DNA from 2 places in the Dyadobacter chenwenxiniae genome. Region 2 is predicted to be linked to the other one. Evidence: riboswitches for the same ligand, from Rfam matches in the RefSeq annotation. Region 2 holds a riboswitch; the other holds the start of a gene.
What was found. A riboswitch is a leader RNA that binds a small molecule or an ion and turns the genes downstream of it on or off. The one in region 2 is predicted to bind thiamine pyrophosphate.
Positions count from the first base shown of each region.

Region 1: it holds a riboswitch for thiamine pyrophosphate, as region 2 does, so the genes downstream of both, thiS (sulfur carrier protein ThiS) here and MUK70_RS25645 (TonB-dependent receptor) in region 2, are expected to answer to the same signal.

Region 1 is NZ_CP094997.1:2,927,685-2,932,110, forward strand. It holds gene MUK70_RS12400 (RraA family protein) at 1-583, shown strand, start outside; gene MUK70_RS12405 (bile acid:sodium symporter family protein) at 647-1,753, shown strand; gene MUK70_RS12410 (GNAT family N-acetyltransferase) at 1,800-2,303, opposite strand; TPP riboswitch at 2,446-2,541, shown strand; gene thiS (sulfur carrier protein ThiS) at 2,611-2,814, shown strand; gene thiC (phosphomethylpyrimidine synthase ThiC) at 2,857-4,426, shown strand, end outside.
Region 2 is NZ_CP094997.1:5,985,158-5,989,583, reverse strand. It holds gene MUK70_RS25660 (S41 family peptidase) at 1-769, opposite strand, end outside; partial or broken gene rocD (ornithine--oxo-acid transaminase) at 776-2,028, opposite strand; gene MUK70_RS25650 (hypothetical protein) at 2,202-2,426, shown strand; TPP riboswitch at 2,527-2,623, shown strand; gene MUK70_RS25645 (TonB-dependent receptor) at 2,662-4,426, shown strand, end outside.

The DNA of each region.
Region 1 (4,426 bases), 3.1 Mb from region 2:
CAACAAGAATGGAATGTTAGGAAACACCAATTCCTGGCCTATCGACAAGCTTTCCAAAGGTGACGTTTATGTGGCAGACGGTTTTGGAAAAATCGCCAGCGGAACATTGATCGGCGACAATTTGGGAACCTCCATTTTCACCAAATCAGGCAATGGCGTGGTTTTCGACGCTTCCGTTCGCGACCTCGAAGGACTTTCCAAAATTCAAGGTTTCAATGCTTTTGTCAGAGATTTTGACCCGTCCTTTCTGAAAGACGTTTTCCTGACCGGCATCAACACGCCCATTCGCATTGGCCGCGCCATTGTGCTTCCGGGCGATGTGGTTTTGGCTAAAAAAGAAGGCGTGATTTTCATTCCCGCGCACATGGCCGAAAAAGTGATCCTAACCGCCGAATTCCTTACATTAAGGGACAAATTCGCGCTTCAAATGCTCCGTGAAGGCAAATTCACCCCAGGCCAGATCGACAACCAATGGACCGACCAGCTCAAAGAAGCCTTTCTGAAATGGCTCGACGGTAACCCGAAAGAAATCCCAATGAAACGCGCCGAGCTGGATGAATACATGAAAAAAAGAACCTGGTAACCTCTTTTGGAAGTGCCAGGGCACTTTGCGCTCTCTTTTCAATAGCATTATAACCACAATTATATGAATGTTTACAAGCTACTCGCTGGTGTCGCAGGTTTGTGTCTTCTCGTTGCGCTTTTCCTCGCATTCTCCGGAAACCTGCCGCAAGCCGGTCCCTTCTTTATTGCATTTTTTCTCGCCCTGGCCGTCAGTTTCAGGGGTTTTGAAAAGCTGAAAGGCTTTACTTATACAACCGTCATTTTTGCCGCAGTAACCACTGCACTTTACTTTCCGCAGCATTTCCAGACAGTAAACGGCTTTAAACTAGCCGCACTGATCACCCCACTGATCCAGATTATCATGTTCGGCATGGGAACTTCCATGAGCTTCGGCGATTTTGTAGGTGTTGTAAAAATGCCAAAAGGCGTGTTAATCGGCGTAGTAAGCCATTTTATTATTATGCCAACGATTGGTTTTACATTGGCAAACCTAAGCGGCTTCCCACCCGAAATCGCAGCCGGGATTATCCTCATAGGCTGCTCCCCAAACGGAATGGCTTCGAATGTAATTTCTTATCTGGCCAAAGCAAATCTCGCATTGTCGATTACTATCACCGCCATTTCTACAATGCTTGCTCCTATCGTAACACCGTTGCTAATGAGCGCGTTAGCAGGAGCTTTTGTTCAAATTGACACCTTGCATATGATGTGGGACATTATCAAAATGGTGATTATTCCAATCGGCGCAGGACTGTTATTCAATAAATTTTTCAGCGGCAAAGCGAAATGGCTGGACGACGCCATGCCAATCGTTTCCATGGCCGGAATCGCATTCATCATTGTCATCATCACCGCCGCCGGCCGCGATAGCCTCCTCACAATCGGACCGACATTGCTCCTACTTGTGCTTATTCACAACTTGTCCGGTTACACGCTGGGTTACTGGTCAGGGCGCTTGTTTAAAATGAGCGAAAGAGACTGCCGCACCATCGCCATAGAAGTAGGCATGCAAAATGGAGGCCTCGCCTCAGGCATCGCAAAAGAAATGGGGAAAATGGCCACCGTCGGCCTCGCACCGGCCATTTTCGGTCCCTTAATGAACATTACCGGCTCCATATTAGCATCCTGGTGGCAAGGTAAACCGACCGGGGACGAGGAGACTTATGTGGAGACTGGAAGGGCGCATTGAAAAAAGCTAGACTTGCTAAGTCTTAAGACTTAGCAAGTCTCTAGTCTCAATCCTCCTCCAACAACAACTGCATAAAAACCAGATCGAGCCACTGGTCAAATTTATAGCCCACCTCCTTCAAATATCCTTTCTCTACAAAACCATATTTCTTGTGAAATTCGATGCTGCCACGGTTGGTTGCGTCGATACCGGCGATCATGCTGTGGAGGCCGGATTCTCTTGCACGCTGGATCAGACTGCCTAAAAGTTTCCCTCCTACGCCCAGCCCTCTCGATTTTTCGTCCAGATAAATGGAATGCTCGACACTAAATTTGTAGCCGATTTTGGGACGGAAGATGTTATAGGAACCATAACCAATCACTTTCCCTTCCCTTTCCGCAACAATGACAGGCATACCATCATTGAACATTTTTTCAAACCATTCCTTCTGCTCTTCCAAACTCCGCGGCTCGTAATCGTAAATGGCGGTGGTATTTAAAATGGCGTGGTTAATAATTTCTAACAAGGAAGGCAAATCCTTAGGAGCAGCGCTTCTGATAATAAGATCCATCAAAATAACGTAGGTTCGATATAATTGGTAATATGAGCTTAAAGTTAGCCGATAATTCTTAAAATAAAAGTGCTTCCAATTCTGGAATCAGCACTGTTTTCTTTGGTTTATTTTTGATAATACATTTTTTGGAATAGCTTTGCCTAAACTTTAGGGGTGTCCCGATATGCGGACTGAGATAATACCCTTTGAACCTGATGCAGTTAGTACTGCCGAAGGGAAAAGTAAGAGATACTGCTATTGTATCTCAATGTATCTTTCCAAAAAAGGTCCATTCCTGAAGTTTTTCTCAAAAACACAATTCAGAATGGAAATTATCGTCAACGGTCAATCACGTGAATTTGCTGAACCGCTCTCGGTCCAGCAACTACTTTCTGCTCTTTTTCCTGATCAAATCAAAGGGGTCGCAGTCGCTGTAAACCAGTCTGTTATTCCGAAAATGGCATGGGCCGGTCACGCATTGCAGCCGTATGACCGCGTGATGCTGATCACCGCTACCCAAGGCGGCTAGCCTCCATTCTTCCCCATTTGTTTATCCTTAATCCAACATTTTATGAAAACTGAGAAAACGCCACAAAGCGGCAGTGTGACCACAGACCCGTTTCCAAATTCCCGGAAAATTTACGTAAAAGGCAACCTGTATAATGTGTCTGTGGCTATGCGGGAAATTGCATTGACCGACACGCGTTTGCACGGGAAAGCTGGTCAGGTAGAAAAAAACGCGCCGGTCACCGTTTACGATACGAGCGGCCCTTTTACCGATCCGAATGTGGAAATCGATGTTAAAAAAGGACTGCCTGCATTGCGGTCAGAATGGATAAAGGCGCGGCAGGATGTGGAGCAATTGGATAGCATCAGTTCTGATTACGGCAAGCAGCGGCTTGCAGATCCGTCACTTAACGCATTGCGTTTTGCACACATTACCAAGCCATTACGTGCCAGAGCGGGTGCTAATGTTTCCCAGTTGCATTATGCTAAAAAAGGCATTATCACCGCTGAAATGGAATACATTGCGATCCGCGAGAATCAGCGGATTCAGGAAAATTTATTAGAATTGAATGGTAAGGCGAGCTCGCTTGCGCATCAGCATCGCGGTCATAGTTTTGGAGCCAATACGCCGGTTAATTTCATTACGCCGGAATTTGTGCGCTCGGAAGTGGCAGCTGGCCGTGCGGTGATTCCCGTCAACATTAACCACCCGGAAAGCGAGCCGATGATCATTGGACGCAACTTTTTGGTCAAGATCAATGCCAACATTGGCAACTCTGCGGTGTCATCCACCATTGAAGAAGAAGTTGAAAAAGCCGTCTGGGCTTGCCGCTGGGGCGCGGACACTATCATGGACCTTTCCACAGGCAAGAACATTCACGAAACCCGCGAGTGGATTATTCGTAATTCGCCGGTTCCTATCGGAACTGTTCCGATTTATCAGGCTCTGGAAAAAGTGAATGGAAAAGCCGAAGATCTGACCTGGGAGCTATTCCGTGATACGCTTATTGAACAGGCTGAACAAGGTGTAGATTATTTCACGATTCATGCCGGGGTGTTGCTTCGCTACATTCCGCTTACTGCCAAAAGGATCACCGGAATTGTTTCGAGAGGCGGTTCTATCATGGCCAAATGGTGTCTGGCGCATCATAAGGAAAATTTCCTTTACACGCATTTTGAAAAAATCTGCGAAATTATGAAGGCTTACGACGTCGCGTTTTCACTTGGCGATGGATTGCGGCCCGGTTGCATTGCCGATGCCAATGATGCTGCACAATTTTCGGAACTGGAAACATTGGGTGAACTGACGAAAATCGCCTGGAAACACGATGTCCAGACAATTATCGAAGGTCCTGGCCACGTGCCCATGCATTTGATCAAAGAAAATATGGAAAAGCAGCTGGAACATTGCCAGGAAGCGCCATTTTATACATTAGGACCCTTAACAACCGACATTGCACCTGGTTATGACCACATTACATCAGCGATTGGTGCCGCAATGATCGGCTGGTTCGGGACGGCGATGCTTTGTTATGTGACACCGAAGGAACATTTGGGATTGCCCAATAAAAAGGATGTAAAGGATGGCGTAATAACTTACAAAATCGCTGCGCACGCTGCGGATCTTGCCAAAG
Region 2 (4,426 bases):
TATAGCGCAGATCAACAATCAGCGCATTAACATTTGCATTCTTGAACGAGTTGAAAATGTCGTCCAGCTTTTTGTCATACTGCTTGTTATTGGTTTGGTAAGGCTCCGGAATGAACTGGTGGTAAACGACATAGCCAATTTTATTCGTACCAATGTTATAGGTTGTGTCAAAGAAAACAGGATCTTCCTGTAAAACCACGGGCGTAATGTCGCGTGTTGTTGTTCCTTCTGTCAAAGTCCCTTCTGCATTGATAGTCGCCAGCGTGTAAGTCAGTCTTTCCTGGGAATTAAGGAGTTTGCTGTAATTGGAGCCCGTCAGTTTCTGGCCGCTCACGCTGCTAAAAATATCGCCTCTCTTGAAGCCTGCTTTGGCCGCGGGAGAATCCGGAAGCACATAAAGCACGACGCCGATCACGTTCTGGCTGCCAGTCGGGAAGTAGGTAAGCTTATATTCCATTCCCGAAGCTTTTGATTGACCTCCCAGGGACGCTTCCAGTTCCTCCGCACTCTCCTGAATCCAGGAAAACCGGTCGCCATCGGGACGTAATGCAGCGTCATATCTGTAAAGCAACGACTCGAAAAATGAGGCGGGCTCTTTGGAATAATCTGGCTTCGTGGTCATGTTATCATTCCAGTAATACCAGTATTTCATATTTTCGTAGATCCATTGATTGGTTTCCGTGTCAGTGGCAGGGTCTACATTTTTCTCTTTGCATGAAAGCACTGCCGCGCTGATGGAAAGAATGGCCAGTAATAGTTTTATTTTCATAAACGGCTACGCATTTGCTAAAAATACCTGCTCAATAATATCACATGCCTGGTTCATCTGTTCTTCGTTAATGACCAAAGGCGGCGCAAACCGGATCTTGTTTCCGTGCGTTGGTTTACACAGCAATCCTTTTTCCATCATTTTGTAACAAAGATCCATTGCGGTGTGGCTGTCTTCAGTATCATTAATTACGATTGCATTCAACAAACCCTTTCCTCTAACGACCTCAATAAGAGAACATTGTTTTTGTAAATCACGCATTCTATTTCTGAAAAGCTGACCCATTGTTTCCGCATTTTCAGCCAGATTTTCGTCTATAACCACTTGCAATGCAGCAACCGTAACCGCACAGGCCAAAGGATTTCCCCCGTATGTGGAGCCGTGCTCGCCGGGTGCAATGGTCAGCATCACTTCATCATCCGCGAATGCAGCCGAAACAGGCATTACGCCGCCGGAAAGGGCTTTTCCCAAAACCAGAATGTCCGGTTTAACACCTTCCCAGTCGCACGCAAGACGCTTTCCTGTGCGCCCGATGCCCGTTTGCACTTCGTCGGCGATAAAGAGCACATTGTATTGGGTACAAAGCTCCCGGACGCCTTTGAGATAACCTTCTTTTGGAACCACAACACCAGCTTCGCCCTGAATCGGTTCCACCATAAAGCCTGCAATGTTGGGATCGGCTTTGAAGGCATTTTCCAGAGCTTCCAGGTCGTCGAAAGGGATTATTTCAAAACCAGGTAAAAACGGTCCGTAGTCATTTGTGCTGGAAGGGTCTGTAGAAGCGGAAATCGCTGCCAATGTTCTTCCCCAGAAGTTGCCCGAAGCGTAAACCGTTTTGGCTTTGTCCGGCTCAATTCCCTTTACTTTATAAGCCCATTTCCGCGTCAGTTTCAAAGCAGTTTCCCCGCCTTCCACACCGGAATTCATCATAAGGACTTTATCAAAACCAAAATATTCACAAAGACTTTTCACATTCCCCAAGCTTATCATTATAAAAAGCCCGGGAAGTCAACGTTAGCTTTTGCGCCTGCGCGATCATTGCGTCAATTATTTTCGGATGGCAATGCCCCCTGACTGACCGCACTATATGCAGACAAGAAATCCAGATATTGCTTACCCTCCACATCCCAGACATGCACGCCCAGCCCACGTTCCAGAACCACCGGCATCGGCTTATAATTATGCGCCCCATAGCGATATTCCAGCTCCATCGCCTGCTGCGAAGCATTCATTTCAATTGTGTCTGTATAGTTAGCCATTGTTAAATTTAATGTAGTCAGGTTGGTTTTGTATGTTATGTAAAAATAAGGAAAAGAAGGTGAAGTTTCAGAGATTGAGCCAATCGCCCCTTCACTTTTAAATGTTTATGTTTGTAAAAGACCGGAGTCATTACTTTGGACAAAAGATGATTCTTACAAATAAAGCAAAGCTTATGAAACTCCAATATATTTCAGACAGCCAAGGTGTTACAATAGGTGTTTACATTCCGATTACAGAATGGAACGCATTGAATGCCGACATTGAACATGAGGAAACAGACAACGTTCTGCAATGGCATAAAGATATTGTTTCAGACAGGTTAGTAAGCTTCAAGAAAAATCCTGAGGAAGCGATTGACTTTGACACAGCTATGGATGAAATTGAAAAGAGTCTTTAATAAGCATTTCCATACAAGTCAGAGTCCGGAAAAGTGGTTAGAAAGACAACAATAATTTAACAAAGCTTGAATCATCCGCTGATCCGGCGTAGCTTTGCAGCATAATCTCAAGGGGTGCCCTACCGAACGGGCTGAGATCAAACCCATATGACCTGATCCGGGTAATGCCGGCGTAGGGAGAGAAAAAGCAACCATTTGATAGGTGGCCCCTGCCTGTTGTAACCAAAAAATCGCAATGCGAAACGTTACTACCTATCTGTTTATATTCATAATCAGCACATTACCATTCAGTTCTGCGTTTGCACAACGATCCATTTCCGGCCGTGTTACGGACGCGGAAGATGGAAAAGCATTGCCCGGAGCGACCATTAAAGCCAGCGATATCCGCGGCACGCAAACCGATGGCGCGGGGAATTTCAATCTGCGCAACATTTCTGAGAATATTTCCACATTGGAAGTCTCCTACATTGGCTATCAAACCTTGAAACTGCCCATTTCTTCTGAAAGCCAACTGGAAATCAAGCTTAACAAGAGCACTTTCCAAGCCGATGAAGTCATCATTAATGCAACCCGCGCCAATGACAAATCCGCTATGGCATACAGCACGGTCACAGCGGAAGCCATTGACAAACAAAACCTTGGACAAGATTTACCCGTTCTGCTCAACTTCACGCCTTCGCTCGTGAGCACGAGTGATGCAGGCGCGGGTGTGGGTTACTCGGGCATTCGTATACGCGGCTCGGATGCAACGCGCATCAATGTGACAGTGAACGGCATTCCGTATAACGATGCGGAAAGTCAGGGCGTTTTTTGGGTGAATATGCCGGATTTCGCTTCTTCGGTTAGTAGCATTCAGATTCAACGCGGCGTAGGCACTTCAACAAATGGGTCAGGCGCTTTTGGGGCAACGGTGAACATTAACACCAATGCTTTCCGGCAGGAAGCTTACGCCGAATTGAACAATTCTTACGGGTCTTTCAACACGTTCAAAAACACATTAAAAGTCGGTTCCGGGCTGATTAAGGATAAATTTACGTTTGACGCAAGGCTGTCGCGTGTTTCGTCGGATGGTTATGTGGACCGGGCTTCTTCGGAATTGCATTCTTATTATTTGTCGGGTGGATTTTTTGGTAAAAAGAGCTTTGTGCGGGTGAATGTGTTTTCCGGAAACGAGCGGACTTACCAATCCTGGAACGGCGTGCCGGAAGCCAAGTTACGCGGTGATCGCGAAGGGATTTTGAGTTACATTGATCGGAATGGTTTGAGCGAAAAAGATGCGCAAAACCTGCTGGAATCGGATAACCGGACTTACAATTCCTACACTTACAAAAACGAGGTGGACAATTACCGTCAGGATCATTATCAGATTGTTTCCTCGCATAATCTGAGCGATAAATGGATCTTTAATCTCAATGCATTTCTTGTACGCGGACTGGGTTATTATGAGCAATCGCGAGTAGGTGATGAATACAGCAATTATAATTTACCCAATGTCGTAATCGGCCAGGATACGCTTACCAGCACGGATCTGATCCGTCGCCGCTGGCTGGATAATTACTTTTACGGCTCCACTTTTTCATTGGAATACAATTCTTTCAAAAAGCTGACTGCCAGCTTCGGCGGTGGCTATAACCATTATGACGGCGACCATTACGGACGCATCATCTGGGCACGGAACGCCGGAAACGTTGAAAACGATCATCAATATTATTACAGCAAAGGCGTTAAGAAGGATTTCAACATTTACGGAAAGCTCTATTATCAGCTGACGCCAAAATTGAATGCATTTGCAGATTTGCAGTTCAGAACCGTAAACCATAACATTCAAGGCACTGACAATGATCAGATTGCGCTCGCATTCGATGAGTCTTACTCGTTCTTTAATCCAAAAGCAGGACTTACCTATCAATTAGCAGATCAAAGTTCTGTTTATGCGTCTTATAGTGTCGGAAACCGCGAGCCTAACCGGGATGATTTTACTTCGTCAACGGCAGGTTTGT